Linked DNA regions of Phyllobacterium zundukense. The protein of the gene in region 1 interacts with the protein of each later gene in a pairwise test. Links are inferred from orthologs where the notes say so. Each region holds a gene or a part of one and is shown in the gene's direction. Other genes may lie near its edges. The genes, in order: N8E88_RS14485, dnaQ and dnaE.

Evidence for each region.
Region 2: the proteins of N8E88_RS14485 (region 1) and dnaQ interact in binary tests that used the Escherichia coli proteins (3 or more experiments, as listed by UniProt). The link is inferred for Phyllobacterium zundukense from one-to-one orthologs.
Region 3: the proteins of N8E88_RS14485 (region 1) and dnaE interact in binary tests that used the Escherichia coli proteins (3 or more experiments, as listed by UniProt). The link is inferred for Phyllobacterium zundukense from one-to-one orthologs.

What each region holds. Positions count from the first base shown.
Region 1 is NZ_CP104973.1:431,154-435,125, reverse strand. The notes cover bases 304-3,238. They hold N8E88_RS14485 (DNA polymerase III subunit gamma/tau), read left to right. Parts: upstream 304-835; coding sequence 836-2,641; downstream 2,642-3,238. Other genes in these bases: N8E88_RS14480 (YbaB/EbfC family nucleoid-associated protein), read left to right, coding at 2,658-2,981; N8E88_RS14495 (HIT domain-containing protein), read right to left, coding at 304-561. In the rest of the region: nudC (NAD(+) diphosphatase), read right to left, coding at 1-105; more of N8E88_RS14495, read right to left, coding at 157-303; recombination mediator RecR, read left to right, coding at 3,412-3,972. UniProt on the Escherichia coli protein: Part of the beta sliding clamp loading complex, which hydrolyzes ATP to load the beta clamp onto primed DNA to form the DNA replication pre-initiation complex.
Region 2 is NZ_CP104973.1:1,108,834-1,112,866, reverse strand. The notes cover bases 631-3,626. They hold dnaQ (DNA polymerase III subunit epsilon), read left to right. Parts: upstream 631-1,771; coding sequence 1,772-2,482; downstream 2,483-3,626. Other genes in these bases: N8E88_RS17770 (FxsA family protein), read right to left, coding at 3,172-3,626; secB (protein-export chaperone SecB), read right to left, coding at 2,535-3,041; coaE (dephospho-CoA kinase), read left to right, coding at 1,119-1,700; N8E88_RS17790 (shikimate dehydrogenase), read left to right, coding at 631-1,122. Also shown: N8E88_RS17795 (Maf-like protein), read left to right, coding at 1-272; more of N8E88_RS17790, read left to right, coding at 265-630; more of N8E88_RS17770, read right to left, coding at 3,627-3,654; N8E88_RS17765 (Tim44/TimA family putative adaptor protein), read left to right, coding at 3,834-4,033. UniProt on the Escherichia coli protein: DNA polymerase III is a complex, multichain enzyme responsible for most of the replicative synthesis in bacteria. The epsilon subunit contain the editing function and is a proofreading 3'-5' exonuclease.
Region 3 is NZ_CP104973.1:3,328,065-3,333,162, reverse strand. Bases 1,038-5,098 are described here. They hold dnaE (DNA polymerase III subunit alpha), read left to right. Parts: upstream 1,038-1,415; coding sequence 1,416-4,898; downstream 4,899-5,098. Other genes in these bases: N8E88_RS28680 (DNA polymerase IV), read right to left, coding at 5,004-5,098. Also shown: N8E88_RS28695 (lipoprotein-releasing ABC transporter permease subunit), read left to right, coding at 1-338; N8E88_RS28690 (ABC transporter ATP-binding protein), read left to right, coding at 340-1,023. UniProt on the Escherichia coli protein: DNA polymerase III is a complex, multichain enzyme responsible for most of the replicative synthesis in bacteria. This DNA polymerase also exhibits 3' to 5' exonuclease activity. The alpha chain is the DNA polymerase catalytic subunit.

The sequences.
Region 1 (3,972 bases):
CACATCGTCGTTGCGCTTTTCCGAATGACGATTGATCCTGTTTCCGGCAAAGCCGACGAAATGGCTTGGCTCCATATCCGGAGCATCGAAGAGGTGAAAAGGCATGGATGGAACTCCGCGAAGCCTCCAGCGTGGGAAGGCAGGTACATTGAGCAATTAGATAGCCTTCAGTATCGCGTTCGCAAAGGCCTTTGCTTCTTTTTCCTCATAAGGCTCGCGCTTCCCAAAGCCCCAGACTGGTCCGGGCCAAGCAGGATCGCCGCTGTTGCGCGCAATGACATGCAGATGCAGCTGCCGGACAATATTCCCGATGGCGGCTGTGTTGATTTTTTCGCAGTTGACCACGGTTTTCAGCGCCTGTGCGGCGATTCCTGCCTCGAAGGTGAGCATCGTCTGATCGAGCGGTGTCATTTCATGGATCTCGCAGATATTCGGGCGCTGTGGAACCAGGATCAGCCATGGCCAGCGGCGGTCATTCATCAGGCGCAGGTCGCAGAGACCCAGTCTCGCAATGGAAAATGTGTCTGCTGCAAGCTTGCTATCGAGTTCGAACATCATGATTTGCGACAAATAGCAGTTTTTTCGGCTGTACGCTTGCTTTTTGCGTGCGAATTGCCGATATGAGCCTCGGGAGGTTGGTGGTGGACGAGCCACTCGCCAACCGGGTCAGGTCCGGAAGGAAGCAGCCCCAACGAGCCAGGCACGGGTCGCCGTGCCAGCCTCCCACCCTTTCTTCTTTGTCACCTTGCCTGTGTCAAAGCCGTTATCGGCATTGACGCTGTGGTGTATGGCGGTCCAAACTTGCGCGACGCGAGTAGACCAAAGCAGGAGCGGAATGAACACCATGGCAGACAGCGCCTATCGCGTGCTCGCCCGCAAATATCGCCCGCAGAATTTTGACGATCTGATCGGCCAGGAGCCGATGGTCCGTACATTGACCAATGCGTTCGAGACCGGCCGCATTGCGCAGGCATGGATGCTGACGGGCGTCCGTGGGGTCGGCAAGACGACGACTGCACGTATCCTCGCACGCGCGCTCAATTATAAGACAACTGACATCGACAAGCCGACGATCGATCTTTCGGTGCCGGGCGAACATTGCCAGGCGATCATGGAAGGCCGCCATGTCGACGTGATCGAGATGGATGCCGCTTCCCACACGGGTATCGACGACATCCGCGAGATTATCGAGCAGGTGCGGTATCGCCCCGTTTCGGCGCGCTACAAGGTCTACATCATCGACGAAGTGCACATGCTCTCCAATCAGGCCTTCAACGGGCTGTTGAAGACTCTCGAAGAACCGCCGCCCCATGTAAAATTCATCTTTGCCACCACGGAAATCCGCAAGGTTCCGATTACTGTTTTGTCTCGCTGCCAGCGCTTTGACCTGCGCCGCATCGACACAAGTCTCCTGATCGGGCATTTGAAGAAGATTGCAGACCTCGAAGCAATCACCGTCGACGATGCATCGCTCAGCATGATTGCCCGGGCGGGCGAAGGGTCGGTGCGCGATTCGCTCTCGATCTTCGATCAGGCCATTGCCCATGGTGCGGGCACCGTCGATGCCGGGGCCGTTCGTTCAATGCTCGGCCTCGCGGATCGGGCTCGCATTATCGACTTGTTTGAGATGCTGATGCGCGGCGACGTTGCATCTGCCTTGCGTGAATTCCGTGCGCAATATGATGTAGGTGCAGACCCGAGCGTTGTGCTGACCGATCTTGCCGATTTCAATCATCTGGTGACGCGTATCCGTTTCACACCCGACGTGGCCGATGACATTTCCCTCTCGGAAGATGAACGGACGCGTGGCAAGGATTTTTCCGAGAAGCTGTCCATCCGGGTTCTGTCGCGGACCTGGCAGATGCTGCTTAAAGGCATAACCGAAGTCGACAATTCCAGCCGCCCTGTGCAGGCAGCGGAAATGCTGTTGATCCGGCTTGCCCATGCTGCCGACCTGCCGACGCTGGACGAGGCGTTGAAATCGCTGGAGGAGGGTGGACCGCTTACCGCTCAGGCTCCGCGCAGTGATGGCCCGCGTCCCGGAAATGGCGGTGGAGCCGTGGCACGTTCTATCGACGCGATCGCTTCGGCGCGCGGTGCGATCAACTCCAATGGTGGTGCCACCATGCGTCTGGTCGAACCTGCTGCAAGGTCCGAGCCGATCGCTCCGCCGGCAATCGAACAGGCGGCGCCCACGGTGCCGGTCAACAGTATCGAGGATGTCATCGCGCTGGCGGAAAAGCAGCGGGACATGCAATTCAAGATCATGGTCAAGAATTGTGTGCGGCTCGTCACGATCAAGCCGGGAAGGTTAGAAATCAACCTGACCGACAACGCGCCCAAAACGCTTTTGACCGACCTCTCTCAGAGGCTGAGTGATTGGACCGGTATTCGCTGGATGGTTTCGCTTTCGCGCGAGCAGGGCAATGCGACGATCAACGAGACCGAAACTGCGAAACGCGACTCACTTTTGAGCGATGCCAGGTCAGATCCGGATGTTGCGGCTATCCTGTCGAGATTTCCAGGCGCGAAGATTATAAATGTACGCATCGCGGCGCCAGCCGGACAAGCGGACAACGAAATCATCGAGGGTGCGGCTACCAGTGGTGATACACTGGCACCCATCGAAGAAGACGATTGAACAACAGGAGTTTTCCATGCGTGACATTATGGGCATGATGAAACAGGCCAAAGAAATGCAGGCCAAGATGGCGGCCATGCAGGAAGAGATTTCTGCACTTGAAGCGGAAGGCCAAGCAGGGGGCGGCCTTGTGACTGTAAAACTCTCGGGCAAAGGCGCGCTGACCGCTCTCACCATTGATCCGTCGCTGTTCAAGGAAGACGATATCGAGGTTATCGAGGACCTGATCATCGCGGCGCACAACGAAGCCAAGATGAAGGTCGAGGCGATTATGGCCGAGAAGACGCAGGCGCTGACCGCAGGCCTGCCAATCCCGCCCGGATTCAAGCTGCCCTTCTAGCGCGAGCGGCAACCACAAGTTTATTGGAAAAGATGCCGGTATCGGCTATATTGACCTTGGAGTGGGGAACGAGCTTTCGCCCGTCCCCCTTTCCTCTTATATGAATTGAACCCGGATTGTCAGTGACCAGCTGCTCCGGGTTCTTTTCATAATGAGGGCAACACTAAACGGAAATCTCCGCATAGTTTACCTCCACATTCGATGGCAAGGCCTGTTGCCGCAGTCGGGTGGCCTATTCTCCCGATGCATCGGCTGGCACGATGCTGCTGCTTCACCTTCGAACCATTGGCGCAAGTGCACCCTATCCCGATCATGGACGTATTGAAGGTTGGCAGCAACGCATACAGGGTTGTGGTTTTCGCCGGCCTGTTCGCTACAGTTGTTGCGCGTAGTGATTCCCTAAAGCGCTAAATTGCTCTAAACCCACGCTATGTCGAAACGAATCGCCGGTCCTGAAATTGAGCGTCTGATCCAGCTCCTGGCCAAAGTGCCAGGGCTCGGGCCGCGTTCGGCGCGCCGGGCTGCGCTGCATCTCATCAAGAAGAAGGAAGCGCTGCTGATACCACTTGGTTCTGCCATGCAGGATGCCGCTGAAAAGGTGCGTATCTGCTCGACGTGTGGCAACGTCGATACATCTGATCCGTGCATGATCTGCACTGACCCGCGCCGCGAACGCGCAACACTGATCGTTGTCGAAGACGTTTCCGATCTCTGGGCGCTGGAGCGTGCCGGGTCGATGAACGTGCGCTATCACGTGCTTGGCGGGCGTATGTCGCCCCTGGATGGCATCGGGCCGGACGATCTCAATATCGCATCGCTCGTTGGGCGGGTGGCGGAAGGCGAGATCAAGGAGGTAATCCTTGCAGTCAACGCCACGGTCGAGGGCCAGACGACAGCACACTATATTACTGACCAGCTTTCAGGCCTTGATGTTCGCGTCACACGGCTCGCCCATGGTGTCCCTGTTGGCGGCGAGCTCGATTATCTTGAC
Region 2 (4,033 bases), 680 kb from region 1 along the record:
ACAGCGCGGTCGTTCTCGCCAAGGATGGCCAGACATTGTGGCGCCACGTGTCGGTCGCACGCATGACTTTGCGCGATCTCGATCCGGGTTTCATTGGTAGATACCTGTCGCGCGTTGGACCTATCGCTTTGCAAAGTGTTGGCGTTTATCAGTTCGAGGGCGAAGGCGTTCAGTTATTCGAAAAGGTTGATGGCGACTATTTCACCATAGTGGGTTTACCGCTTTTACCATTGCTCGCCGAGTTACGCCGTGAGGGCGCGATAGATGGCTGATCATCCAAAGGCGTTTGTTACGGGATTCCCCATTCGCCACTCGCGTTCGCCATTGATCCACGGCTATTGGCTGAAAAAGTATGGCGTGGAAGGCTCCTACCAGGCCATTGAGATTGCGCCGGAAGGCTTTGCTGATTTTGTCCGAAGCCTGCAGAACAATGGTTATACCGGCGGTAACGTAACGATACCGCACAAGGAGATGGCATTTGCCTTGTGCAAAAAACGCGACAGTGCCGCTGAAGATATAGGCGCCGTCAACACGCTATGGTTTGAGGATGGGGAGTTGTGGGGTGGTAACACCGATGCCTACGGTTTCCTCGCCAATCTGGATGCACTTGGCGCAGGCTGGGACAATGGCGATAAGGCGCTGGTTCTCGGCGCCGGCGGTGCCAGTCGTGCAGTCGTTTATGCACTGAAGCAGCGAGGATTTAACGACATCCGCATAGTCAATCGCACGGTGGATCGAGCGCAGGCACTTGCGGACCGCTTCGGGTACGGCACAAGCGCGCATGGATGGCAGGCAATTCCTGAATTGCTGCAAGACGCCACATTCGTTGTCAACACGACTTCACTGGGTATGGAAGGCAAGGACGATCTGAGCATCGATCTGTCGTTTGCAAATTCAAATGCCCTGCTGACAGACATTGTCTATGTTCCGCTGGAAACACCGCTGCTGAAGACAGCACGCGCACATGGACTGAGAACGGTGGACGGACTTGGCATGCTGTTGCACCAGGCTGTTCCCGGTTTCAGACATTGGTTTGGTGCCACACCGGAAGTAACACCGGAACTGCGTGCACTCATTCTCGCCGATATGGACAGATCAAACCATAGCGGGACGTCCATATGATCGTGCTTGGCCTGACGGGTTCCATCGGCATGGGCAAGTCAACATCTGCTCAGATGTTCATTGACGAAGGCATATCGGTTTATTCGGCAGACGAGGCTGTGCATCGGCTTTATTCCGGGGCCGCCGCTCCATTGATCGAGGCGGCATTCCCTGGAACGACCGAAGGAGGCAAGGTGGATCGTACGAAACTCTCCGCCGCGGTTATGGGAAATCCGGAGGCGCTGGAAAAGCTCGAGGCGATTGTCCATCCGCTTGTTCGGGCCGAGGAGAACAGATTTCGAGATGCCGCGCGCGCCAGCGGTGCGAAACTGATTGTCGTCGATATTCCTCTGCTCTTCGAAACAGGGGCTGAAGACCGGGTTGACAAGATACTCGTCGTTACCGCGCCTGAAGAAGTGCAACGAAAGCGCGTTCTCGAACGTCCCGGCATGACGCCAGACAAGCTGAACGCCATTTTGGCACGCCAGACGCCGGATGCGGAAAAGCGCGCCCGAGCCGATTTCATCATCGACACGCGCCATAATTTCGACGTCACGCGAGGTGAAATTCGCAGGATTATCAGTCTGCTGACAGTATAGAGGGGATAACATTTCAGTCCCCACTTGCCCACATTGGCCGATTCGTGGAACTTGGGCAAAGGGGTGATTACATGCGCGAAATCATATTCGATACAGAAACGACCGGTCTTGACCGGCTTGATGACCGTGTCATAGAGATCGGCGGCGTTGAGCTGATCAACCGGTTCCCGACAGGACGGACGTTCCACGTCTACATCAATCCCGAAGGCAAGATCATCCATCCTGATGCGCTGGCCGTGCACGGTATCAGCAATGACAAGCTGGCCGATAAGCCGCTTTTCGCCGGGATACTGCATGACTTCCTGGATTTCATCGACGGGGCGAAATTGATTGCCCACAATGCAACCTTCGATATGGGCTTCATCAACGCGGAGCTCAACCGGCTGGGTCATCCGCCGATTCACAATGACCGCGTCGTGGATACATTGGCGCTGGCGCGGCGAAAACATCCGATGGGGCCGAATTCGCTCGACGCTCTTTGCCGGCGCTATGGCATTGATAACAGCCACCGCACGATGCATGGCGCTCTGCTGGATTCGCAGCTTCTCGCCGAAGTCTACATAGAGCTGATCGGTGGCAAGCAGGCCGCACTTGGCCTCACGATTGCCGAACAAGGAAACAACCAGCGGTCAGGTGATATCTCGGGAACAATTATCATTTCCCGCCGGCCAATACCGCTTCAGCCTCGTTTAACCGAGGCTGAGAAAATGGCCCACGCGCAACTGGTCGACAAGATTGGCGACAAGGCCATCTGGAACGAACGCATAGCTTCCGCTGCTTGAGTGAAAAAACCCGGGCGAGACCTGGGTTTTTCTCAACTTTAAATAGTCTGGCTCAGCTGACTTGCGCCTTGGCCTGTTCTTCGGCCATGCGCTGCTGGAACATTTGCGCGAAATCGATCGGGTCGATCATCAGCGGGGGGAAGCCGCCATTACGTGTGGCTTCTGCAATGATCTGGCGGGCGAACGGGAACAGCAGGCGCGGGCATTCGATGAACAGCAGCGGCAAGAGATGTTCCTGCGGGAAACCGACAAGCCTGAAAACACCACCATAGACGAGTTCGGCATTGAAAAGGACATCTTTGCCTTCGCTCGCCTTTGCCGACAGCGTGAGCACGACATCGAAGTCGGTTTCGGCGATCGGATTGGCGTTGACGTTGACATTGATGCTGATACCGGGAGCATTTTCGCGCGGACGCAGCGACAAGGGAGCGCCGGGGCTTTCAAAGGAAAGGTCCTTTACATACTGCGCCAGTATATTCAGCGTCTGCTGCTGAGCGGAACCGTTGCCAGTTGTCGCTTCGTTGCCGTTCTCGGCCTTTTCATCAGGCTTTTGAGCCATTGTCTGGAAACCTTCTTCTGTTACGTCCGCTTTGCACGGTTATCGAATGAATGCAGGGGTCGCTAGCATGTGTGCCTCAACGAGGCAAGGCTCTCGCACTAGTCTCATAGTTCAATGACACGCCGAATCCCTATGGTTTCGGGTTCCACGGTGAGTCCGGATCGGGCTTGCTCGAGTAGTCTTCAGGATCGAGTTCGATCACCCGGTCCTTGATGCGCGATGTATCGGGACGGCGACGAGGGCGTTCGCCGGAGTTGACGACGACCACACGGTCACTGATGCAGCGCCAGCCAAAGTCCCGAACAGCGGGGATGAAAAGCAGCAGGCCTATGATGTCGGTGATGAATCCAGGTATGATCAGCAGGAACGCCGCGAAAACCAGCATGACACCATGAACCAGTTCGCGTTTTGGTGTGCGGCCAGCGGCGGTTTCCTCACGGATTTTCTGGATGAGGCCAAGGCCTTGAAAGCGCAGAAGGAACACGCCGACAAAAATCGACAGGATTATCAGACCAAGCGTTGCCAAAACACCGATCTCGCTGCCGACTACAATGAAACCGGCGATTTCAAGAAATGGCAAAGCCAGAACGAAAAGGGGCACAAGAGATCGCAAACTAATTTACCTTTCAAAGGACATATCCGGATATTATCCATAGCCGGTGTCAATTTCATGCCTATATAGGATGGCGTGAAGAGTATTTGTATGATTGCTGTTGGCAATCTATATATTTTTGGTATTTCGACGGAAGATTGAAAGCCGTAAACGAACATTTAGGACGAATGGCAGGCGACATGGAATATCTGGACTTTGGAACGATTTTCTTTTTCGTGGCGGCAGTGGTGATTTTCCTGCAGCTGCGGAAGGTCCTCGGTCGCCGCACAGGCAGTGAACGCCCACCGTTCAATCCCTATACTCGCACTGCCGATGCCGACGACAAGTCCAAACCTGGCGACAATGTCGTTTCGTTGCCACGCCGCGGCGAAGTAAAGGA
Region 3 (5,098 bases), 2.9 Mb from region 1 along the record:
CCATCCTTCGGACCATGGGGGCGACGCGAAATTCGATCTTGCGCATCTTTCTTATGACGGGTGCTGCGATCGGTGTGACCGGAACGATTGCAGGTGTGGTTCTTGGTGTCGTTGTATGTCTCAACGTCGAACGAATCAGAGAATTCTTTTCCTGGATTTCCGGAACCACGCTGTTCAATCCTGAACTCTATTTCTTGAGCACCTTGCCCGCCAAAATGGATTTCAACGAGACCTTCTCGGTCATTCTGATGGCATTGGTCCTGTCATTTCTGGCAACGCTGTTTCCGGCATGGCGCGCAGCCAAGCTCGATCCCGTTGAAGCCTTGAGGTACGAATAACATGGTGGCAGGGCCAATTTTGCAGCTGATGAATGTCGGCCGCCGTTATGATGAGATTGGCCGTGAGTTGGTCATTCTCAACGACGCCAGCTTTTCGCTTGGCAAAGGCGAGATGGTGGCGCTTGTCGCGCCTTCCGGGGCCGGCAAATCGACGTTGCTTCATACAGCTGGATTGCTGGAGCGGCCAGACAGCGGCGATGTCATTCTCGATGGCAGGTCCTGTGGTTCGCTTTCCGATGAAGAACGCACCGCAATCCGTCGCAACGATATCGGCTTCGTCTATCAGTTCCATCACCTTCTGCCCGAATTTACGGCACTCGAAAACGTTATGATGCCGCAGTTGATTCGTGGAATGAAGCCGGCTGTGGCGTCCGAGCGGGCCCAGCAGCTACTCGATTATATGAAGGTTGGCGCGCGTGCCTCACACCGCCCCAGCGAACTCTCCGGCGGCGAGCAGCAGCGCGTGGCTATTGCCCGTGCTGTGGCGAACGCACCCTTGGTGCTCCTCGCTGACGAACCGACAGGCAATCTTGATCCGGTGACATCTTCTTATGTGTTCGAAGCACTTGAAGCACTTGTTAGACAGTCGGGACTGTCAGCCATGATAGCCACACATAATTTTGAGTTGGCACGCCGCATGGACAGGCGGGTGACGCTCAAGGACGGCAAAATCACCAACCTCTGATCGCGCGACGCTTTTACCTTCCATTAATATTTCGAAAACCATAGCGCTAATAGGCGATTTGGTGTGCTTGACTTTGGAACAAAAAAAGAACAAAAGACATACATACAGACAACGAAGAAGGGTTTTACCGATGAGCGAACTTTTCCAGGATGTTATGTCATTCGTTACAGTCAGCCTGTTCATAGCGACGTTTGCAATGTGGGTCAGCGCAATCTGATAGATCAGGGATCGCTGAGATTGGAGATCCTGCGATCCCATTTCTGTCCACTGCTGAAGCAGGCGAAATCCTCAAATCAGGTGGACACTTCATCGCGCATGTCGGACTATACCGGCGCGGTGAATCAACTTCTCCGTTCAGGTTTTCGGAGACAGAATAATTGGCAGATGGTCAGATAAACAGCAGTCTAAGCGCCGCGAGCAAACAGGCGCTGCGCTTCGTGCACCTTAGAGTCCATTCTGCGTATTCCTTGCTTGAAGGCGCCCTGCAGGTTCCAAAAGTCATTGATCTTGCCGTTGCCAACAAGGCGCCGGCGATCGCGATTACCGATACGAACAATCTTTTTGGGGCGCTTGAGTTTGCCCAGAAGGGCTCGAAGGCAGGTCTGCAACCCATTATTGGCTGTCAGCTTGATATCGCCTTTCACGACCAGGCAGAGGAAAGCCGCAGCGCCAACAGGCGCGAAGCGCTAGGACTGGCGCCGCTCGTCCTCCTTGCGGCCACCGAGGCAGGTTATGCAAATCTCGTGCGTCTCGTCAGCCGTGCGTACCTGGAAACCCCAGCGGGCGATCCCGTGCATATCACTTCGGCATGGCTGAAAGGTCGTGCGGACGGTATCATCGCGTTGTCCGGCGGTCCCGAAGGCCCGATCGCCAAGTCGATCAAGGACGATCGGATTGATCGTGCGCGGCAGCGGCTGAACTATTTGAAATCGCTGTTCGGTGATCGAGTCTATGTCGAACTCCAGCGTCATCGCGGTTACGATCGCGCGTTGGAAGCAGCGCAAGTCGAACTTGCCTACGAACTGGAACTGCCGCTCGTCGCGACGAACGACGTGTTTTTTTCCAAAAGTGCTGATTATGAAGCGCACGACGCACTTTTGGCGATAGCCTCCGGCTCTCTTCTGTCGATTGACGATCGCCGCAGGTTGACACCGGATCACTATCTCAAGAGCGAAGACGAGATGGTGGAGTTATTTGCCGATCTGCCTGAGGCGGTTGAGAACACTGTCGAGATCGCACTACGCTGTTCCTACTATCCCAAGAACCGTGCGCCGATTTTGCCGCGCTTTACGGGCGAGAGCGACGACCCGGAAGCGGCATTGCAGGCCGAGGCCGATGAACTGGCGCGTCAGGCGCGGGAAGGTCTTGCGCAGCGGATCCAGACCTTGGGGCTAGCCGGTGGCCATACAGCCGAGCAATATTCGGAGCGGCTGGAATACGAGATTTCTATCATCACCCGGATGAAATATCCGGGTTACTTTCTTATCGTTGGCGACTTTATCAAATGGGCGAAAGCTCATGATATCCCGGTCGGCCCCGGACGTGGATCAGGCGCGGGTTCGCTCGTCGCCTATGCCCTGACGATCACAGACGTCGATCCTCTTCGGTTCTCTTTGCTCTTTGAGCGCTTTCTTAACCCGGATCGCGTCTCGATGCCGGACTTTGATATCGACTTCTGCCAGGAGCGGCGCGATGAGGTTATTCGCTATGTTCAGGGTAAATATGGCCGTGATCAGGTAGCTCAGATCATAACCTTCGGTACGCTCCAGGCTCGCGCCGTATTGCGCGACGTCGGACGTGTATTGGAAATGCCGTATGGTCAGGTCGACCGCTTGACCAAAATGGTGCCGGCAAACCCGGCAAATCCTGTGACGCTGTCCAAGGCAATCGAAGACGAGCCGCGCCTGCGCGAAGAGCGCGACAAAGAGCCAGTCGTCGAGAGATTGCTCGACATATCATTGAAGCTTGAGGGGCTTTATCGCCATGCTTCGACCCATGCGGCGGGTATCGTCATCGGTGATCGGCCTTTGTCGGAACTTGTGCCGATGTATCGTGATCCGCGTTCAGATATGCCGGTTACGCAGTTCAACATGAAAATGGTTGAAGAGGCCGGGCTGGTCAAATTCGATTTTCTTGGTCTGAAAACGCTGACGGTGCTGCAGAGCGCCGTCAATCTCCTCAAGCGGCGCGGCGTCACGGTGGATCTTTCGGATCTGCCCTTCGACGACAAGCCCACTTACGAGATGCTATCCCGCGGTGAGACTGTCGGCGTGTTCCAGGTGGAAAGCACCGGTATGCGCAAGGCGCTGATCGGCATGCGGCCGGACCGGATCGAGGATATCATCGCGCTCGTCGCGCTCTATCGGCCGGGCCCGATGGAGAACATCCCGACCTACAATGCGCGCAAGAACGGCGATGAAGAGATGGCGTCGATACATCCGAAAATCGATCATCTCGTCAAGGAAACACAAGGCGTCATCATCTATCAGGAACAGGTGATGCAGATCGCGCAGGAAATGTCGGGTTATACGCTGGGAGAAGCCGATCTTCTTCGGCGTGCCATGGGCAAGAAGATCCGCGCCGAGATGGACATGCAGCGGGTCCGATTCGTTGATGGAGCCGTCGAGCGTGGAGTGACCAAGCCGCAAGCCAACTTCATCTTCGACCTGCTCGCCAAGTTTGCGGACTACGGATTCAACAAATCCCACGCCGCGGCCTATGCGATCGTGTCGTTCCAGACGGCCTACATGAAGGCCCACTATCCAGTAGAATTCCTTGCCGCATCAATGACATACGACATGTCAAACACGGACAAGCTCAACGATTTCCGCCGGGAAGCTGTGCGGCTCGGCATCGAAGTCGTCACGCCATCGGTCAATACGTCTTACCGTTTGTTCGAGGTTGGCGAAAACCGAATCTTCTATTCGCTGGCGGCTATCAAGGGTGTTGGCGAAGCGGCTGTCGATCATATTGTCGAGAAACGCGGTGCGACGACCTATGCCAGCCTCGAGGATTTCTGCGAGCGGATCGACCCGCGTGTCGTCAACCGCCGCGTCTTCGAAAGCCTTATAAATGCTGGAGCTTTCGACTGTTTCGGGCGTGAACGGCCCGCCCTGATCGCCGGGCTCGACCGGATTATCGGTCATGCACAACGCACGCAGGAAGACAGCGTTAGTGGTCAGGCGGATATATTCGGGGGAATGGCCGCAAGTGCCCAAACCATCCAACTCCCCGCGGCTGCACCTTGGCTTTCGGCGGAGAAGTTGCGGCGGGAATTTGAAGCGGCGGGGTTCTATCTCTCGGCGCATCCGCTCGACGAGTACCGGGCAGTGCTGGAAAAGATGCGCGTCCAGACCTGGTCGGAGTTTTCGGCGGCGGTCAAGCGCGGCGCCAATGCAGGGCGTCTTGCCGGGACAATTACGGCCAAGCAGGAGCGCAAGACCAAGACCGGCAACAAAATGGGAATCATCCAATTCTCTGATTCTTCAGGACAATTCGAGGCGGTGCTCTTTTCCGAAGCTCTTGCGCAGTACCGCGATCTGCTAGAACCAGGTCGTTCCGTGGTGGTCACTGTTGGCGCCGAAGATCGGCCGGAGGGCATTAGTCTGCGCATCCAGACGGCTCAATCGCTCGAAGACGAGGCGACCCGCATGCAGAAGGCCTTGCGCCTTTATATGCGTTCCAGCGAACCATTGAGCGCCGTTACTCCCTATCTGATACCGCAAAACGACGGCCAGGTAGTGAGCCTGATCCTGATCAAGGAAAATGGCGCAACCGAAGTGGAGATCGAACTGCCGAACCGCTATCGTGTCGGTCCGCAGGTCGCAAGTGCGATGAAAGCCATACCGGGAATTGTGGAAGTCGAGATGGCCTGAGAGGCAAACCTCAACCAGCAACAACTGAATTGCAATTCCGGGTGGAAAATTTCGTTCCAGATTCGGCTATTCTTGTTCCAGATTGGGAGAGTCTTTGTCCCATATTCACCGGTTTTCGTTTGAATCCGTATCATCCGGCAGAGCTTCGACTCGAGATTTGATCCTGCCGAACGTGTATCCGGTCTCGACAGCATTGTTGC